Regions from separate parts of the Saccharococcus thermophilus genome, predicted to be linked through region 2. Evidence: predicted binding sites of a transcription regulator. Region 2 holds the regulator's gene; the other holds the start of a gene.
The links. Region 2 encodes LexA, which represses DNA repair genes until DNA is damaged. Its sites were predicted from a motif close to CGAACATATGTTCG; they were not measured.

Region 1: the regulator LexA is predicted to act here: its motif matches at 1,866-1,879, upstream of uvrB (excinuclease ABC subunit UvrB).

The regions. Positions count from the first base shown of each region.
Region 1 covers NZ_JAASRS010000001.1:2,922,708-2,931,665, forward strand. The annotation lists gene uvrB (excinuclease ABC subunit UvrB) at 1-1,793, opposite strand, end outside; gene BDD39_RS15185 (CsbA family protein) at 1,952-2,173, opposite strand; gene BDD39_RS15190 (PDZ domain-containing protein) at 2,190-3,365, opposite strand; gene BDD39_RS15195 (MerR family transcriptional regulator) at 3,600-4,118, shown strand; gene BDD39_RS15200 (DUF6044 family protein) at 4,438-6,108, shown strand; gene BDD39_RS15205 (glycosyltransferase family 2 protein) at 6,123-7,115, shown strand; gene BDD39_RS15210 (S41 family peptidase) at 7,205-8,647, opposite strand; gene BDD39_RS15215 (pirin family protein) at 8,865-8,958, opposite strand, start outside.
Region 2 covers NZ_JAASRS010000001.1:883,738-892,695, reverse strand. The annotation lists gene BDD39_RS04675 (YneF family protein) at 1-83, opposite strand, end outside; gene sirA (sporulation inhibitor of replication protein SirA) at 171-608, opposite strand; gene tkt (transketolase) at 763-2,769, opposite strand; gene BDD39_RS04660 (DUF896 domain-containing protein) at 2,904-3,134, opposite strand; gene BDD39_RS04655 (YneB family resolvase-like protein) at 3,293-3,952, opposite strand; gene yneA (cell division suppressor protein YneA) at 3,974-4,279, opposite strand; gene lexA (transcriptional repressor LexA) at 4,431-5,054, shown strand; gene glnA (type I glutamate--ammonia ligase) at 5,151-6,485, opposite strand; gene BDD39_RS04635 (MerR family transcriptional regulator) at 6,527-6,928, opposite strand; gene BDD39_RS04630 (methionine gamma-lyase family protein) at 7,004-8,272, opposite strand; gene hflX (GTPase HflX) at 8,286-8,958, opposite strand, start outside.

The sequences.
Region 1 (8,958 bases), 2.0 Mb from region 2:
GCGCGGATGACATCGCGAATTTCTTTCTTCACCGTCTGCGGCACGATGCCGTGCTCACGGTTATACGCCTCTTGAATCGCGCGGCGCCGTTTTGTTTCATTAATCGCAATTTCCATCGATTTCGTAATCGTATCCGCGTACATAATGACATGGCCATTCGCGTTTCTTGCTGCGCGGCCAATCGTTTGGATCAGCGAACGTTCGGAGCGCAAAAACCCTTCTTTATCTGCGTCCAAAATGGCGACAAGCGATACTTCCGGAATATCCAATCCTTCCCTTAACAAGTTAATCCCAACGAGCACATCATATTTGCCGAGCCGCAAATCGCGAATGATTTCAATGCGCTCCAGCGTTTTAATTTCCGAATGCAAATACGCCACTTTAATGCCGACTTCTTTCAAGTAATCCGTTAAATCTTCGGCCATTTTTTTGGTCAGCGTTGTCACGAGCGTGCGTTCATTCCGTTTGATACGTTCCTGAATTTCCCCAATTAAATCGTCGATTTGCCCTTCAATCGGGCGGACGTCAATCGTCGGATCCAACAGCCCGGTCGGGCGAATAATTTGTTCGACGACTTCCGGGCTATGTTCGAGCTCATATGGGCCAGGAGTGGCGGAAACATAAATAATTTGATTGATTTTTTGTTCAAACTCCTCAAACGTTAACGGGCGGTTATCGAGCGCAGACGGCAGACGAAAGCCGTGATCGACAAGCACTTGCTTGCGCGCCCGGTCCCCGTTGTACATGCCGCGGATTTGCGGCAAGGTCACATGCGACTCATCCACGATAATCAAAAAATCATCCGGAAAGTAATCGAGCAGCGTATACGGCGTCGAACCTGGCGGACGGAGCGCCAAATGGCGGGAGTAGTTTTCAATTCCTGAGCAAAAGCCCATTTCCCGCATCATTTCTAAATCATAGCGCGTCCGCTGCTCGAGCCGCTGCGCTTCCAGCAATTTTCCCTGCTCTCTCAATTCGCGCAGCCGTTCTTCCAATTCTTTTTCAATGTTTTCAATGGCAATGCGCATTTTTTCTTCCCGCGTGACGAAGTGGGATGCCGGAAAAATCGCGACATGCTCTCTCTCAGCGATCACTTCGCCTGTCAAGGCATCCACCTCGCGAATGCGGTCAATTTCATCGCCAAAAAACTCGACACGGATGCAATGCTCGTCCCGTGAAGCTGGAAAAATCTCGACGACATCGCCGCGGACACGGAACGTTCCGCGCTGAAAGTCAATGTCGTTTCGTTCATATTGGATGTCAACTAAGCGGCGCAGCAAAGCATTCCGTTCGATTTCCATTCCGACGCGCAGCGATACGACGAGCTCACGGTATTCTTCCGGCGAACCTAAGCCGTAAATGCACGACACACTAGCGACAATAATGACGTCGCGTCGTTCAAACAGCGCCGATGTGGCCGAGTGCCGCAATTTATCAATTTCATCATTAATCTTCGCGTCTTTTTCAATATACGTATCCGTCTGCGGCACATACGCTTCCGGCTGATAATAGTCATAATAGCTGACAAAATATTCTACAGCGTTGTTTGGGAAAAACTCTTTTAACTCGCTGTACAATTGCCCTGCCAGCGTTTTATTATGGGCAATGACAAGCGTCGGTTTGTTTACCTCTTTAATTACGTTCGAAATCGTAAACGTCTTTCCCGTTCCCGTTGCACCTAACAGTGTTTGATGTTTGACGCCGTTGCGAATTCCCTCGACTAATTTGGCAATCGCCTTCGGCTGATCTCCTTGCGGCTGATACGCCGATACTAATTCAAAACGGTCTTTCACCGATTGGCCCTCCTGTTTTTTTCATCTTATTTTTCATTGTAGCACATTGTTAAGAAAGATGCATAAAAAATGCGAACTTATATTCGTTCCAAAAGAGAAAGTCGTTTCCAACGGAAAATGGCGAACAGCACTTTCCGCCATTCGCCATCTCCTCTTGCTTATTTCTTTAACCGCTTTACCATTTTCTCCGCGTATAAAAAGCCAACTGTCGTCGAAACGATATCGGCTAAAATCTCATGCAGCTCATCCGTATATCCTTTAAAATAGGAAGCAACGAGCAACGCGACGGTCAATAATGTTCCAACATAATGGTTGTACGTCACACGGGTAAATAATAGGACGAGCAAACATGGTACGATTAACGCCAAAATAAACCACATATGAAAAACCCCTTATTTAGACGGCTTCCGATGCCCAATTTTCTCGCTCTTTCACAAACAGCAAGCCAAGTTCATGATGTTCATCCTCATATAGCGCTCCTTGGACGAAACGAACTTCTCCTTCTTCATCGACTACTTCTAATTTACAAAACGCACGGTTCCGTTGCAACGCTTCGTAAAACTCGGCTTCTGTTTTTACCGGTATTCCGTTTGCTTTCACAATCACGTCACCGATTTGCAGCGCCATTTTTTCAGCCTTCGAATGTGGAAGAACGCCTAAAATGACCAGCCCTTGTTCCCGTTTCGCAAAATAAGGAGGCTGCGAGCGGTCTTGGCGATGCTGGAAAAACGCCAGCCATTCCCTGCCAAAGAAGGCCAGCGCAACGGCTACAACCGCCAGCGGCACATACCAGTAGCTAACGATGGCCAACACACTAACAACGGCTGCCAAAAGCAGCACTCTCTGCCCGGCCAGGCGCACCGACACATTCGGCAGCATCCCTTGCATACGCTGGGAAAATCCAAGCAAAAACGGAACAAGCATCAACGAATAAGCACCATCTCCTGCCGGAAACAACGGCCACCAGGAAAGCGGAGATGGAAGATCCCCGGTTACCGGAAGCAGCACCGGAACAAGCCAAAGCCGCTGGGACCAATGTTCGCCGACCGTTAACCCGCGCTTGCTTGTCGCCAGCTGTGGCGAGGTTTCCGCCGCGCCGTTGCGTAAAATGAGCCATGCCTCTACAAACAACAATAACGCAAGCAAAATAGCGAGCACCGTCATATTCGTCCCGCTAAGTCCCGGAAAAAATCGCTGCAGGGCGGGCCGATGGCCAAATAGGCTGATGATAAAAAAGGCAAGCCCGATCGTATACGCTGGGGAAAGCAACCGCATTTGCATCGTGAAGCCGATTGCGATCGTCACAAGCGCAATGAGCAAAATCGTGTCGCGCGGAACCACCATGCCGACCATCACCGCTACCAATGACAAAACTGCTCCGGCGGTGAGGCCGTTTCGCCAAAAAAATTTGCTTTCCTGAAACATGTCATAGACGCGAATATGAAAATGGCTTCTTTCCCGCCTTACTCGACGCCATCCGACAACAAGCGCCAGCGCGATCCCGTAGTAAAACAATGGCTGCATCCATAGACGCCCAATGCCACGGAGCGCTTCCCATCCCCATACTGACATACCGCCATCACCTCGCTAGTTCGCGATTCTTTATCTACTATTCTACCAAATCGCCTAAATAAATCCTATGCCGGCATGCATATTTTTTTCAACATCTTTTGCCGACCACTGGCGGATTCTTCCGCATAACCACTTTCTTTGCCAAATCGACACTAGTTTTGTCAAGGAGAAAGGAATTTCTCTCTTAGATGGAAAATGATATAAAATAGAACGAAATAAGGAGGAATCGTGAAAATGGAATTAAAAACAAGCAGTGTCGCGGAACGTCTTGGCGTATCGCCAAAAACGATTCAGCGCTGGGCAAAAAAATATAACGTCCCATGCCGCAAAAATGAATTCGGCCATTACGTCTTCGATGCCGAAGCCATCGCCTTGCTCGAACAGATTAAATTTGAGCAAAGCGCCACAGTAGAACCATATACCCGCCGCGAACAAAAAGAGAAACCACAAGATACGTTCTCCGCCGACGCGTTGTTTCAAACGTATGTTGAACCGCAGCTTGAACAGTTTACCTCCCGCCTCCAACAGATCGAACACAAGCTCGATCAAAAAGCCGATGAAGTCGTTTCCGTCCAGCTTCTCCAGCATCGCCAAGAACTCGAAGAACTGGCCTCCTATCTTCGCGCACTCGAGCAGCGAATTGACCATTTAGAAGAAAAGATGAATAAAAGCCAACAAGCCAGCACAGAAGAAAAAGGCAAACAAAAACCGAAGCGCCGCGGTCTCCGCCACATTATGGGTCTATTTGTATAATAAACGTCCTTCTCTCTTTTCCCTTTTCTAATTAAAAAGAGAGAAGGATCTTTTTTTGAACCGAAACCTCGACGCGTTTCCCTTCTAGAATGCGAAGCATGTAGGATGGGTACGGCTGTATTTAAGACATGGATACCCCGACTAGAATCTTTGATTAGTCAGGGGAGGTTCACAAAAACTTCCTTCACATCTTCTTCACCTATTTTTTATCATTTTTTAATAATCGTTATTTATAATGAACCGTGTTTTCGTTCTTTTTCGTTATTTGTTATAATAAACGGTGTTTTACTGAAGCCGTATGAAAAGGAGCGAAAGAACGATGGAGCGGAACGAACGAGTTGCTATAGGAATTGCGATACTTCTTTTAGCTATTTACCTTTCTCCGCTTTATATACTAGGGGAAAATGCGCATATTCGAGTTCATGACAACATGGATTCGAACATCGCTTGGTATAAAGTGCTGACGCGGAGCGGTGAGCTGTTCGGCCCGATTAACGCAACGATTCCGCAAGTGATTAATGGCCTTCCGCGCAACGCGTTCGGCACCGAATTCAGCGGCATCGTTTGGCTCCATGCGCTGTTTCCTTCGATGGTAGCTTATGCGCTTAGCCAGACGATTACCCGCGTTTTTGCGTTCATTGGCATGTATTTATTGTTAAAGCGCCATTTCCTGCCCGCGAAAGAGTCCTATCTCATTCGCGTCGGCGCATCATTGGCATTCGCGCTTACTCCGTTTTGGCCGTCCGGCATGTTAAGCACCCTTGGCATGCCGCTGGCGCTATGGTCCTTTTTAACGATCCGAAAAGGCGAAGCGACATGGAAAGAATGGCTCGTCCTTGTGCTCCTGCCGTTTTACGCGAGTTTCGTGCTTGGCTTTTTCTTTTTCCTTACCGCCATGGCACTGCTGTGGTTGCGTGACGTCATCGTCCGCAAACAATGGAACTGGCCGTTTTTTGGCGCGATCGCATTGATGACAAGCGTGTTTCTAGCGATTGAATATCGGCTCGTTTATTCACTCGTATTTGGAGAAGAACCAACGAGCCGAAACGAATTTCTCTCTTCGAAGCTTAGTTTCTTCCAGTGCGTGCAGCTGACGTTCAAAAACTACTTGCTCGGCCATACGCATGTGATGACCGTTCATACGTATGTCATTCTGCCTATCTTATGGATCGCTTTCTTTTTTGCTTTGGCTAAACGAAACGAAACGCTGGAAAAACGATTTCTTTTCCTATTCGTGCTCAATTTTGTCTTGTCGACATGGTATGCGTTTTGGTTTTATAAAGGATGGCAGCCGCTAAAAGAGCGTTTTTCACTATTAAATACGTTTAATTTCGCCCGGTTTCACTTTTTGCGGCCAATGGTGATCTATTTAGATTTTGCGTTAGCGCTGCAAATTCTTTGGAAGCGGGGAATAAAGTGGCAACGCGTGGTCCCCGTCGCCCTGGCGCTGCAGCTATTGATTCTTGGCGGTTTTAATGAGGAGATTCGCTATCGTCTTATTGGATCACCGTCATTTAAAGAATTTTACGCCGAACACTTGTTTAATGAAATCAAAAACTATATCGGCAAACCACAAAGTTCATATCGCGTCGCAAGCGTTGGGCTTCATCCAGCCATCGCGCAATATAATGGATTTTATACGCTTGATACGTATAACAATTTTTATCCGTTATCATACAAGCATCAATTTCGCAAAATCATCGCCAAGGAGCTTGATAAAAGCCCGGTTCTGAAAGATTATTTTGACCATTGGGGCAACCGCGTCTATCTGTTTTCTGCGGAACTCGGGAAAAACTATATGTTCCGCAAAACATCTCATAAAAAAATTCATCATTTCGATATCAATACGAAAGTGTTTAAGCAGATGGGAGGACGCTATATTTTCTCTTCCGTCCCAATCATGAACGCGAAACAAATTCATCTTCGTTTGTTAAAAACGTTTAGCGATCATGAATCCGTTTGGAAAATTTATTTATACGAAGTGGAATGAGAGGAGGAAAAATGATGAACAAGCCGATTTTGACGATTGTCGTTCCTTGTTATAACGAAGAAGAAGTCTTACCGAAAACGGCAAAAGAGTTAACAAACGTGCTGGAAAATTTATTGGAAGACGGGTTAATCGCAATCGGAAGCAAAATCATGTTTGTTGATGACGGAAGCAGAGACCGTACGTGGGAGTTGATTGAACAAGAAAGCGAACAGAATCCGTTTGTCACCGGCGTGAAGCTGTCGCGCAACTTTGGCCATCAAAAGGCGCTGCTCGCCGGACTGGAAACGGCAAAACAAGATTCCGACTGCGTCATTTCCATCGACGCCGATCTGCAAGATGATATTTCCGTCATTCGCGAATTTGTCGTGAAATACCAAGAAGGATATGACATCGTTTACGGTGTGCGGCGCAGCCGGGATACCGATACATGGTTTAAACGGGCAACCGCACAATGGTTTTATCGTTTCATGCAAAAGTTAGGCGTCCAGCTAGTATACAACCATGCCGATTTCCGCTTAATGAGCAAGCGGGCGCTCGAAGAATTAAGCCGCTATCCGGAAGTCAATATTTTCCTGCGCGGAATGGTGCCGCTGCTTGGTTTTCGGTCGACGCAAGTACTTTATGATCGTAAAGAACGTTTTGCGGGTGAATCGAAATATCCACTCAAAAAAATGCTGGCGTTTGCTTTCGATGGCATTACGTCATTTAGCGTCGCGCCGATTCGCTGGATCACGTTCATCGGTTTTATCGCCTTCCTTCTCAGCAGTGTCGCCGGCATATACGCACTCATTGTGAAGTTGCTCGGCCATGCTGAATCGGGCTGGACGTCGCTGATGATTTCCTTGTGGTTTATCGGCGGCTTGCTGCTGATCGGAATCGGCCTCATCGGGGAGTATATCGGCAAAATTTATCAAGAAGTAAAGCGGCGACCGCGGTTTACGATTGAAAAAGTATTGCGTTCCCCGTCGCTTTCGTCTCTATCGGAAAAAGAAAAAGTGCGGCTATGAATACGTGTCGGTTGCTTAATGCGGGAATTTTATACGGTATTTAATGAAAAACAAAACGGGCAGCGCCCCTTGGCGTTGCCCGTTTTGTTTTATTCAAATAACACTTTCATCGCCGTTTTTAATTGTACATCATGATCCTTGTCACGAATGGCATCCATTATTTTGGACTGCAGCACTTCGGCGGTGTTTTTATCGATTTTTCCGGTTTGCGGAAGTTTATTTGCTTTTTGGAACGCTTTGACCGCCGCCTCTGTTCCTTTGCTGAAGTAGCCGTCCGTGCGGCCTGGATCAAAGCCAAGCCCTTTTAACATTTGCTGGGCATTTTTGATTTGCTCATTGTTCATATCAAACGACAGCGTTTTTTCAATATGAAGCGGACTGACATGGAAGTAATCAGGCTGCTTGACTACGACGTCCGGCTTAATTCCTTTTTTATGAATCCAGTGGCCATCCGGCGTCAGCCATTTATACAGCGTTAATTTAATGTTGCTGCCATCTCCCATTGGAATTGCCTGCTGTACCGTTCCTTTTCCGAACGATGTTTCACCGACAAGCTTATATCCCCCTGCTTCTTTCATGGCGCCAGCTAAAATTTCCGAGGCGGAGGCGCTGCCTTTATCAATTAACACGACAATCGGATACGGTTTTTTCTTCGGTAAATCAGAATAAAACCGCTGTTTATCGCCATTGCGCTCCTCGATTTGCACATACGGTTTATCTTTCGGAATAAACTGTTTTAAAATTTCCTCGACGCTTTGCAAATAGCCGCCTGGATTGCCGCGCACATCAATGATTAGCCCGTTGATATGCTCCGCTTCTAATTTCGCTAATTTCTTTTTAAAATCTTGCGCCGTATTTTCGGAAAACGACGTTATTTCCAAATAGCCGACTTTTTTGCCGTTGTACGTTTTAACAGAATCATAAACCGTTTCAATCGGAATTTCGTCGCGGACGACCTTTACTTTAATCACGTCTTTTACGCCAGGACGGAGAATATCCAATTGCACGGTCGTTCCTTTTTTGCCGCGGATTTTCAACACAGCATCATATAAATCAAGCCCTTCTAAGCTTTGGCCATTCACCCGTAAAATTTGATCGTTTGGCTTTAATCCCGCTTTTTCTGCCGGCGAATTTTTAATCGGAGCGACAATCGTGACTTTTCCGTCAATCATGCTGACTTCGGCGCCGATTCCTTCAAAAGAAGAGTCAAGCGACTCAGTAAATTGTTTCGTCGTTTCTTCATCCATATAGACAGAATACGGGTCATTCAGCGTGTTGATCATTCCTTGAATGGCGCCTTGGATCAGTTTCTTATCATCTACTTTCTCCACATATCGATCTTTAATCAGTTCATACGCTTGCTCGACTTTCTTCAACTCTTTCTCATCCGCATTGGTAAAAGTTTGATCTGGCGCAACCATCGTTATATCCCGATTGCTATCAGGCGCTGCAAGCTGCATGCCCGCATAAGTTCCACCGGCACCGACTAACATCGATAAAGCCATTAGTACTGCTACTGTTTGTTTCTTCACCATTGTTTCCTCCTCACCCTATGCCATACAGGAAAGGCACCACACCATAGGCCGTGCGATGCCTTGTATTTTCATCATATGACCGGCTTGTACCTAATATGATTGCATTTGCGTTCTCTGCATTATTAGTTTACACGCTCACCGCCATTTTCTCAACTCATATGGGTTGGAAAAAAAACAAGCACCACCCGCCAAATGGCAAGTGATGCCTGTTTGATTATGGCAAATCAATCAGCATAAAACGCGCTCCTTGTTTAGACGCAATGTCAAGGACAGGAGTTTCAGTAATACGCGCGGAATCGCGCTTATGC
Region 2 (8,958 bases):
ATCATCGTTTTGCGGGCAATGAAAAATCCTAGCGCCGTTCCGGCAATAAGCGCTAGAATGCCAACGAGAATCGTTGTCCACATACAGCTATTTCCTCCTTCATGTTGTCTAACTAACAGTGTACTAAACCATGTGGTATTATACAATATTTCCTGACAAAAATCTTTTATTTACGCAAATTTTCTTCCGCCTGTCGAATTGGTAAGCCATCCGTAGTCGTCAAAATCGGCGTCGACCGCTAAAAATGAAGGAGATACTTGCGCAAGCGCGTGGCAAATGTCGCTGGCAATCGATTGGCTGTCGGTGACAAGAAGCAGACGGCGCTTTTGCACGATCAGCAGCGCTTCATCCCCGATTTCGTTTCGCAATATAAACATATTTCGTTCTAAATTTTTATTGACGCTGCCCGCAAAATATTGTTTCAATCCTAATTCCAATCTGGAAAACGATAACCGCTCGGTAATAAATTCCACTTGTTTTCGGCAAATGCTTTTTAACGGTGCTTTGGCGCATTGGTGCTCACGCAATAGTTCGACAATCTTTTCCGTTCGATTGCGGTAATAGCTTGCCACTTCTTCATTTAGCAAATAAATCCAATAACGTACCATTCCCATCCCCCGTTCCTACGTTTTCATTTGCTTCTATTATAGAGAAACTAAGAAAAAAAAGATGTCTATTAACGGAAAATTTTTTCACTAACATTGTCGATTTTTGCATAACAAAAGCTGTCTCCGACCGAGTGGCGAAGACAGCTTTTTCTTGTTATTTCCCAAGCAATGCTTTGACCCGTTTTACGACGTTCTCCACCGTAAATCCGTACTCTTCCATAATTTTCTCTCCTGGTGCCGAAGCGCCGAAGCGGTCAATCGCTAAAATATCGCCTTCTTCGCCGACGTAGCGATCCCAGCCGAGCGACGCGGCCATTTCAATCGCCAACCGTTTTTTCACAGCGCGTGGCAGCACTTGTTCTTTATAGTCAGCAGATTGCTTTTCAAAGCGATCCCAAGAAGGCATGCTGATGACGGAAACGTGAATGCCTTCTTCGGCCAATGCTTCTTGCGCTTTGACGGCAAGGCTTACTTCCGATCCGGATGCGAGCAGCAACGCTTCTGGCTGGCCATTTTTCGCCTCCGCTACCACATATGCACCTTTTTTCACTCCTTCATACGCCCGCTCTGCCGTATTCGGCAGTGTCGGTACGTTTTGCCGCGTCAACACCAGTGCGGTAGGATGATCGGTTGCTTCCAAGGCCAGCCGCCATGCTGCCGCCGTCTCATTCGCATCAGCCGGACGAATGACCGATAAATTCGGCATTGCTCTTAACGATGGAAGGTGCTCGATCGGTTCGTGCGTCGGACCGTCTTCACCGACGGCAATGCTGTCATGCGTCAGCACGTACGTAACCGGCAAGCCCATTAAAGCAGCGAGACGGATGGCCGGACGCAAGTAATCGGAGAACACAAAGAACGTACCACCGAATACTTTCAGACCACCGTGCAGCGCCATTCCGTTTAAAGCCGCGCCCATCGCGAATTCGCGAACGCCAAACCAAATGTTGCGGCCGTCATAGCTTTCCGGCAAAAAGTTGCCCGCGCCTTTCATTAATGTTTTGTTGGAGCTTGCGAGGTCCGCCGAACCGCCAAATAGTTGTGGAACCGCTTTTGCAATCGCGTTGATCACTTCTCCGGAAGAGGCGCGCGTTGCCAAGCTTTTCCCTGCTTCATACACTGGGAGCGATTTTTCCCATCCTTCCGGAAGTTTGCCATCGATCGCCAATTTCAATTGGTTCGCTAAATCCGGATATGCTTTCTCATACGCGGCAAACAGCTCGTTCCACTCCGCTTCTTTTTTCTCGCCTGCTTCTTTGACCACCTCGCGGAAATGGTCGTATACTTCTTGCGGAACGTAAAAATCTTCTTCAAACGTCCATTTATACGCTTCTTTCGTAAGTTTCAACTCTTCCGTCCCAAGCGGAGCACCATGTACGTTAGACGTTCCGGCTTTGTTTGGTGAACCGTAGCCAATGGTCGTTTTCACTTCAATCAGCGTCGGACGGGTCGTATCTGCTTTCGCTTCTTCCAGCGCTTTTGCAATTTCTTCGATATTATTGCCGTCTTCGACGCGCAAATATTGCCAGCCGTATGCTTTAAAGCGTTGTTCTACGCTTTCAGAGAAGGAAAGGTTTAATTCGCCGTCAAGCGAAATATCGTTCGAATCATACAGAACAATCAAGCGGCCAAGTTTTAAATGCCCCGCTAACGACGCCGCTTCGGAAGCGACACCTTCCATTAGATCGCCGTCGCCGCAAATTGCATATGTGTAATGGTTTACAATTTCAAATCCTTCACGGTTATATGTAGCTGCCAAATGACGTTCCGCCATCGCCATGCCAACGGCCATCGCAATTCCTTGGCCAAGTGGACCGGTCGTTGCTTCCACTCCCGGCGTATGCCCGTATTCCGGATGTCCAGGCGTTTTGCTACCCCATTGGCGGAATTGTTGAATATCTTCCATGGAAACATCATAACCGCTTAAATGAAGCAAGCTATATAGCAACATCGAGCCATGGCCCGCTGATAAAACAAAGCGGTCGCGGTTAAACCATTTCGGGTTGCTCGGATTATGGTTCATAAATTTCGTCCACAGCGTATACGCCATCGGCGCGGCGCCCATCGGCATTCCCGGATGCCCGGATTTCGCCTTTTCGATCGCGTCGATGGATAAAGTGCGGATCGTCGTAATCGCTAGTTCCTCGATCGTATGCGGCATATCTTTCCATCCTTTCATTAACATAGTGTCAACTCTATCATATAGAAAATTTCTCAAGATGTACAATATTAAGTGGCGCATAAAACAGAAAAAGAAAGCATCTTTTTATAGCATGCTTTCTTTTTCCAACAATATTAATTCATCCGCTTCTTTTGGCTTTCTTTTAATTTTTTCGGCGTGACGTCATTGCCGTTAGGGTCGATGACCGTTACAAAATGTAACATATCCTCCATCGCTTTACGAAACACTTGGATGTATTCGCGGCGAAGCTGCTGCTGTTCCAACGCTTCGTCTGCCGTCAAACCAGCCGTTTTTGCCTTTTTCGCCAATTCGTTAATGCGTGCCATTTTTTGTTTTGATAACATAACTGCCTCCACCTATTTTCTTGTTGTTACGCTCCCATCTTATAGGACGGAAAGAAAAATTGCAACGATCTTGTTTTTCCCCCGCAAGCCTGCACTATAGGCAAAATTATCGAGAGAATAAAAGCCGTATATATCGTTCCGCCCGAAAACAAAGCAGTCTATCTTCCATGCGGCGAAGCATGCTCATCGACATATTCCCGGTAGCGGCGATGGACGGTCGCTTTTGATACGTCATATCCAAAACCGCGCAACGTGGCGGCGATTTCGGCAAACGTCAAACCGTTGTGGCGCAAGCGGACGATTTCTTCGACAGGGAGCTCCTTTCGTTCCCGGCCGGCGTTTTCTCCCATATGTTTTAAATTTCGTTCGGGGCGGTAACCTTGCTCCACCGCCCGCTTCATTCCGCGCTTAATTTTTAAATTATGTATTTTCCGTTGATATTCTTCGACAATGCTAATAATGTTCAGCACCATCTCATCCGCTTCCGACAGCTGCATTTCACCGTTATGGGCGATGGTATATATTTTTACCCCTTCTTTTTGGATGCAATGAAGCAGGGCTATTCGTGCATGGCCGCGACCCAGCCTTGTTTCATCTTGAACTAAAAGCGCGTCAACCTCTTGTTCTTTGAATGCCGAAAGCAGCTCAAACACACCGTCTCTGTCCACTTCATAGCCGCTCGCCTGCTCCATAATCACTTTCACTACTTCAAAGCCATGCTTCTTCGCAAGCTGCTCCAGCTCTTCCCTCTGCCGTTCGAGCGATGTTTCCTGTTCTTCTTTTTCGGTGCTGACGCGGCAATATATAATCGCTTTCATGCGATACCATCCTCTTTCATGTTATTGGTTGACAGCCAACTGTTTATCTTCCTTTGATTTTAACACAGGAATAACAATTTTTTCACCGGCAATAATCCGCTGGCCGGATAGATGGTTAACGTCGACGACCCAGTTGATGAATTCCTCCGTGGAAAGCCCGTGCTGATCTTCATATTCTTTCGCCAGCTTCCAAAGCGTGTCTCCGGAAGCGACGGTAATTTCCATATATTGATCTTTTTCCACCGGTTTGTTTGCGTAAAACAGCGCCCCGATCACCATAAACAACAACAAAGAAAAGATAAGATAATGCACTATCATCCGTTTCATATTCCCCACCTCTTAAGAATGTTTGTTCGGTTTTGTTCTCATTATAATAAAGAACATTTGTTTGTGTCAATATAAATCTCGAACTTATGTTTGTTTTTTCCCTATCGCCGTGTTATAATATAAGCAAATGATGTGGCGAGAGGTGTATAGAATGACGAAACTATCAAAGCGGCAGCAACAAATTTTAGATTTCATCAAAAAAGAAGTAAAAACAAAAGGATATCCCCCTTCCGTCCGGGAAATTGGCGAAGCGGTCGGACTTGCTTCGAGTTCTACCGTCCATGGGCATCTTGCGCGGCTCGAAAGCAAAGGATACATTCGCCGCGACCCAACGAAGCCGCGTGCGATTGAAATATTGGATGCCGATTTCACTGCGACGAAGGAAAAAGAGGATGTTATCTCTGTGCCGATAATTGGAAAAGTGACGGCCGGACAGCCAATTACCGCAATTGAAAACATCGAAGATTATTTTCCGCTGCCAAAACGGCTCGTTCCTACAGAAGATCAAGTTTTTATGCTTGAAGTGATGGGTGACAGCATGATTGAGGCAGGGATTTTGGATGGCGATTACGTGATTGTGCGCCAGCAGTCTTCCGCTGATAATGGAGATATCGTCGTGGCGATGACCGAGGACAATGAAGCAACTGTCAAGCGCTTTTTTAGAGAAAAAGACCATATTCGCCTGCAGCCGGAAAATTCGAATTTGGAGCCAATTATTGTCCGCAATTGCACGATTCTCGGCAAAGTGATCGGCGTCTATCGCATTATTCATTGAAAAATAGAAAAGAAGTAAGATGGAGGACCCCTCCTGCTACCGTCCTGTATACATGAAAAATGGCTGTCTCGCTTGCACGAGACAGCCTCTTTGTTTTTAATAGAGTTCCATATATTGATCGCGTTCCCACTGATGGACCGTGGTGCGGAACATATCCCATTCGATTTCTTTCGCTTCGATGAAATGTTCGAATAAATGTTTTCCGAGCGCTTGCACAATGACTTCATCCGACTTTAAGTTTTCGAGCGCTTCCGCCAGTGTTGCTGGCAAGTCAACAATTCCTTCTTCTAAGCGCTCTTCTTTCGTCATGACGTAAATGTTGCGGTCGACCGGAGCCGGTGGAGTCAACTTGTTTTTAATTCCATCTAATCCCGCTGCCAATAATACGGCCATCGCCAAGTACGGATTGGCTGATGGGTCGACGCTGCGCACCTCAATGCGCGTGCTCATGCCGCGTGAAGCTGGAATGCGGATGAGCGGGCTACGGTTGCGGGCGGACCAGGCTACATAACATGGCGCTTCATAGCCAGGAACGAGACGTTTGTAGGAGTTGACCGTCGGGTTCGTTACCGCCGTAAAGTTTGGTGCGTGTTTCAGCACGCCGGCAATAAATTGCAGCGCCGTTTCGCTTAATTGCAAGTCCGCAGTTGGATCAAAGAACGCATTTTCATTATTTCTAAACAATGATAAATTGCAATGCATTCCAGATCCGTTAATGCCGAAGATTGGTTTTGGCATAAATGTGGCGTGAAGGCCGTGTTTGCGGGCAATCGTTTTGACGACGAGCTTAAATGTTTGAATGTCGTCGCACGCTTTCACCGCATGGGCGTATTTAAAATCAATTTCATGTTGGCCAGGTGCCACTTCATGGTGAGAAGCTTCAATTTCAAATCCCATTTCCTCAAGCTCAAGCACGATATCGCGGCGGCAGTTTTCTCCTAGGTCGGTCGGCGCCAAATCGAAGTAGCCGCCTCGGTCGTTTAATTCCAGCGTCGGGCGTCCTTTTTCATCTAATTTGAATAGGAAAAATTCCGGTTCCGCGCCTAAGTTGAACGAAGTAAAACCGAGCGCTTCCATTTCTTTTAAAATCCGCTTCAAGTTATAGCGCGGACATCCTTCAAACGGCGTACCGTCCGGATTATAAATGTCGCAAATAAAGCGGGCTACTTTTCCTTTTTCCGATGTCCACGGGAAAATGACAAACGTATCTAAATCAGGGTATAAGTACATATCCGATTCTTCAATCCGGACAAAACCTTCAATCGACGAACCGTCAAACATAATTTTGTTGTTTAACGCTTTTTCCAGCTGGCTGATCGGAATTTCGACGTTTTTAATCGTGCCAAGAATATCGGTAAATTGCAGACGGATATACTTGACGTTCTCTTCTTTGACGATGCGCATAATGTCTTCTCTTGTGTACTTTGCCATTTGAAATTCCTCCCCGGCTCCCAAGTTTTATTCAACAATCATTAATGAAAGAAGCGAGCGAGATCTCCTTGGCGAAGTGATGCACGTTGGAAACGCCCCGCCTGCAACAGCTCCGTTCGCAAAATTTCGCGCAGCTCCTCGTCTGATAGCTTTTGTTTCACAACTTTTTCCACTTTTTCTGGCTGCTCTTTGCGACCAGCCTGCCGCGACGCAAAAATTTGCTTAATGCCGGCCAAGTTGACTCCTTGATCAATCAAATCTTTGATTTCAAGAAGGCGGTCAATATCATTGAGGGAAAACAAGCGGCGATTTCCCTCGGTCCGCGCTGGAGACACAAGGCCATGCTCTTCATAATAACGGATTTGGCGGGCGGACAGCTCTGTCAATTGCATCACAATCCCAATCGGAAACAATGGCATGGAACGACGAATATTGCTATTCATGCCAATTCCTCCTCGCTTATGATAGTTTCATTTTACAATGTGTAAGAAAACGTGTCAATAAAATGTTAGATTTTCTTACAAAGAGATTAATTGTTTTTCGATTAATTGGTCAATCGCCGAACAAATTGCGATTTTTACATGGGAATACGTTAATCCTCCTTGTACGTAAGCCACGTACGGCGGGCGGATCGGTCCGTCCGCCGTTAATTCAATGCTCGCTCCTTGGACAAAAGTTCCTGCCGCCATAATCACGTCATCCTCGTAGCCGGGCATATAGCTCGGGTACGGGGTGAAGTGGGCGTTGACCGGAGAGGAAAATTGAATCGCCTGGCAAAAAGCGATCATTTGCTCTGGATCGTCAAATTGGACCGATTGCACCAAATCGGTGCGCTCCGCATCCCAGGAAGGGTCGGTGTTTAGACCGATCCGCTCTAGCATCGCGGCGGTGAAGACCGCCCCTTTTAGCGCCTGGCCGACGATGTGCGGTGCTAGGAAAAAGCCTTGATACATTTCGTGCAGACTATATAATGCCGGGCCTGCCTCCGCTCCGATCCCCGGCGAAGTCATGCGGTACGAGCACGCTTCTACATATTGTTTTTTCCCGACAATATATCCGCCCGTTTTCGCAAGCCCTCCACCGGGATTTTTAATGAGAGAGCCAGCGATTAAGTCGGCACCGACATGGCAAGGTTCTTTTTCCTCGACAAATTCTCCGTAGCAATTGTCAACGAAAACGACGACATCGGGCTTCACGGTCTTGACAAAAGAAATCATTTCGCGAATTTCTTCAATCGTAAAGGACGGTCTTGTCGCATAGCCCCTTGAGCGCTGAATGCCGATCATTTTCGTCCGCTCATGGATGGCCGCTTTGACGGCATCGAAATCCACCTTCCCTTCCGGGGTGAGCGGCACGCTTTGGTAACCGATCTGAAATTCTTTTAACGAGCCGTTGCCGCTGCCGCGGATGCCGACGATTTCTTCCAGCGTATCATATGGGTTTCCAGTAATGTACAATAACTCATCGCCTGGCCGCAAAATGCCAAATAACGCGATCGTAATGGCATGCGTCCCAGAGATAATTTGGGGGCGGACAATGCCTGCTTCGCCGCCGAATACATCGGCATAAATTTGTTCCAGTGTGTCACGGCCGATATCATCATAACCATATCCGGTAGACGGAATAAAATGGCTGTCGCTTACTTGATGGCGGCGAAAGCTGTCTAGCACGCGATATTGATTCACATCAATCCGTTCCTCAATTTTTTGATGAATTGGAGCAATTTGCGCTTCCACTTCTTTTACTAGTGCAGCAATTTTTTCTCCATGTCGCAGCTGTGTAAACATACGATGACCCTTTCTATTTTTGAAATTGACGCAACTGTCCGTAAAGCGGATGTTTTGGCATGACATACCCTTTGCATTCATACATGCCGCTTTCTTCATTATAATGCAATTCGTGCAAAATCGTTTCTGATTTTAACTGAGCCAGCAATTTTCCCTCATTATCAGGGATCGATACGTAATATTCGATCATTTGTTTCTTGACCATCTCTTCGATAAACTGCCGCAGTCGCTGAATATCGTCGGCGCAAAACGCGCTCACCATCATCGCTTCCGTTTTCGTGCTTGGCACAAAATGAGGGTGACGAATATCCCGCTTATTATAAATCGTAACGATAGGAATAGACGACACACCAAGCTCATCAAGCAGGTCGTAAACCGTCTGTTCATGATGATAATAATCCGGGTTGGAGGAATCAACGATATGCAATATTAAATCCGCTTCTTTTACTTCTTCGAGCGTCGAGCGAAACGCCGCGACTAACGTCGTCGGCAAATCTTGAATAAAACCGACCGTATCGGTTAAGAGCACCGTATAGCCGCTCGGAAGAATAAGCCTGCGCGTCAGCGGATCAAGAGTGGCAAACAATAAATTTTCTTCGAATGAATCGGCCGCGGTCAAGCGATTAAATAACGTTGATTTTCCCGCGTTCGTGTAACCGACAAGGGAAATTTGGAAAGCGCGATTT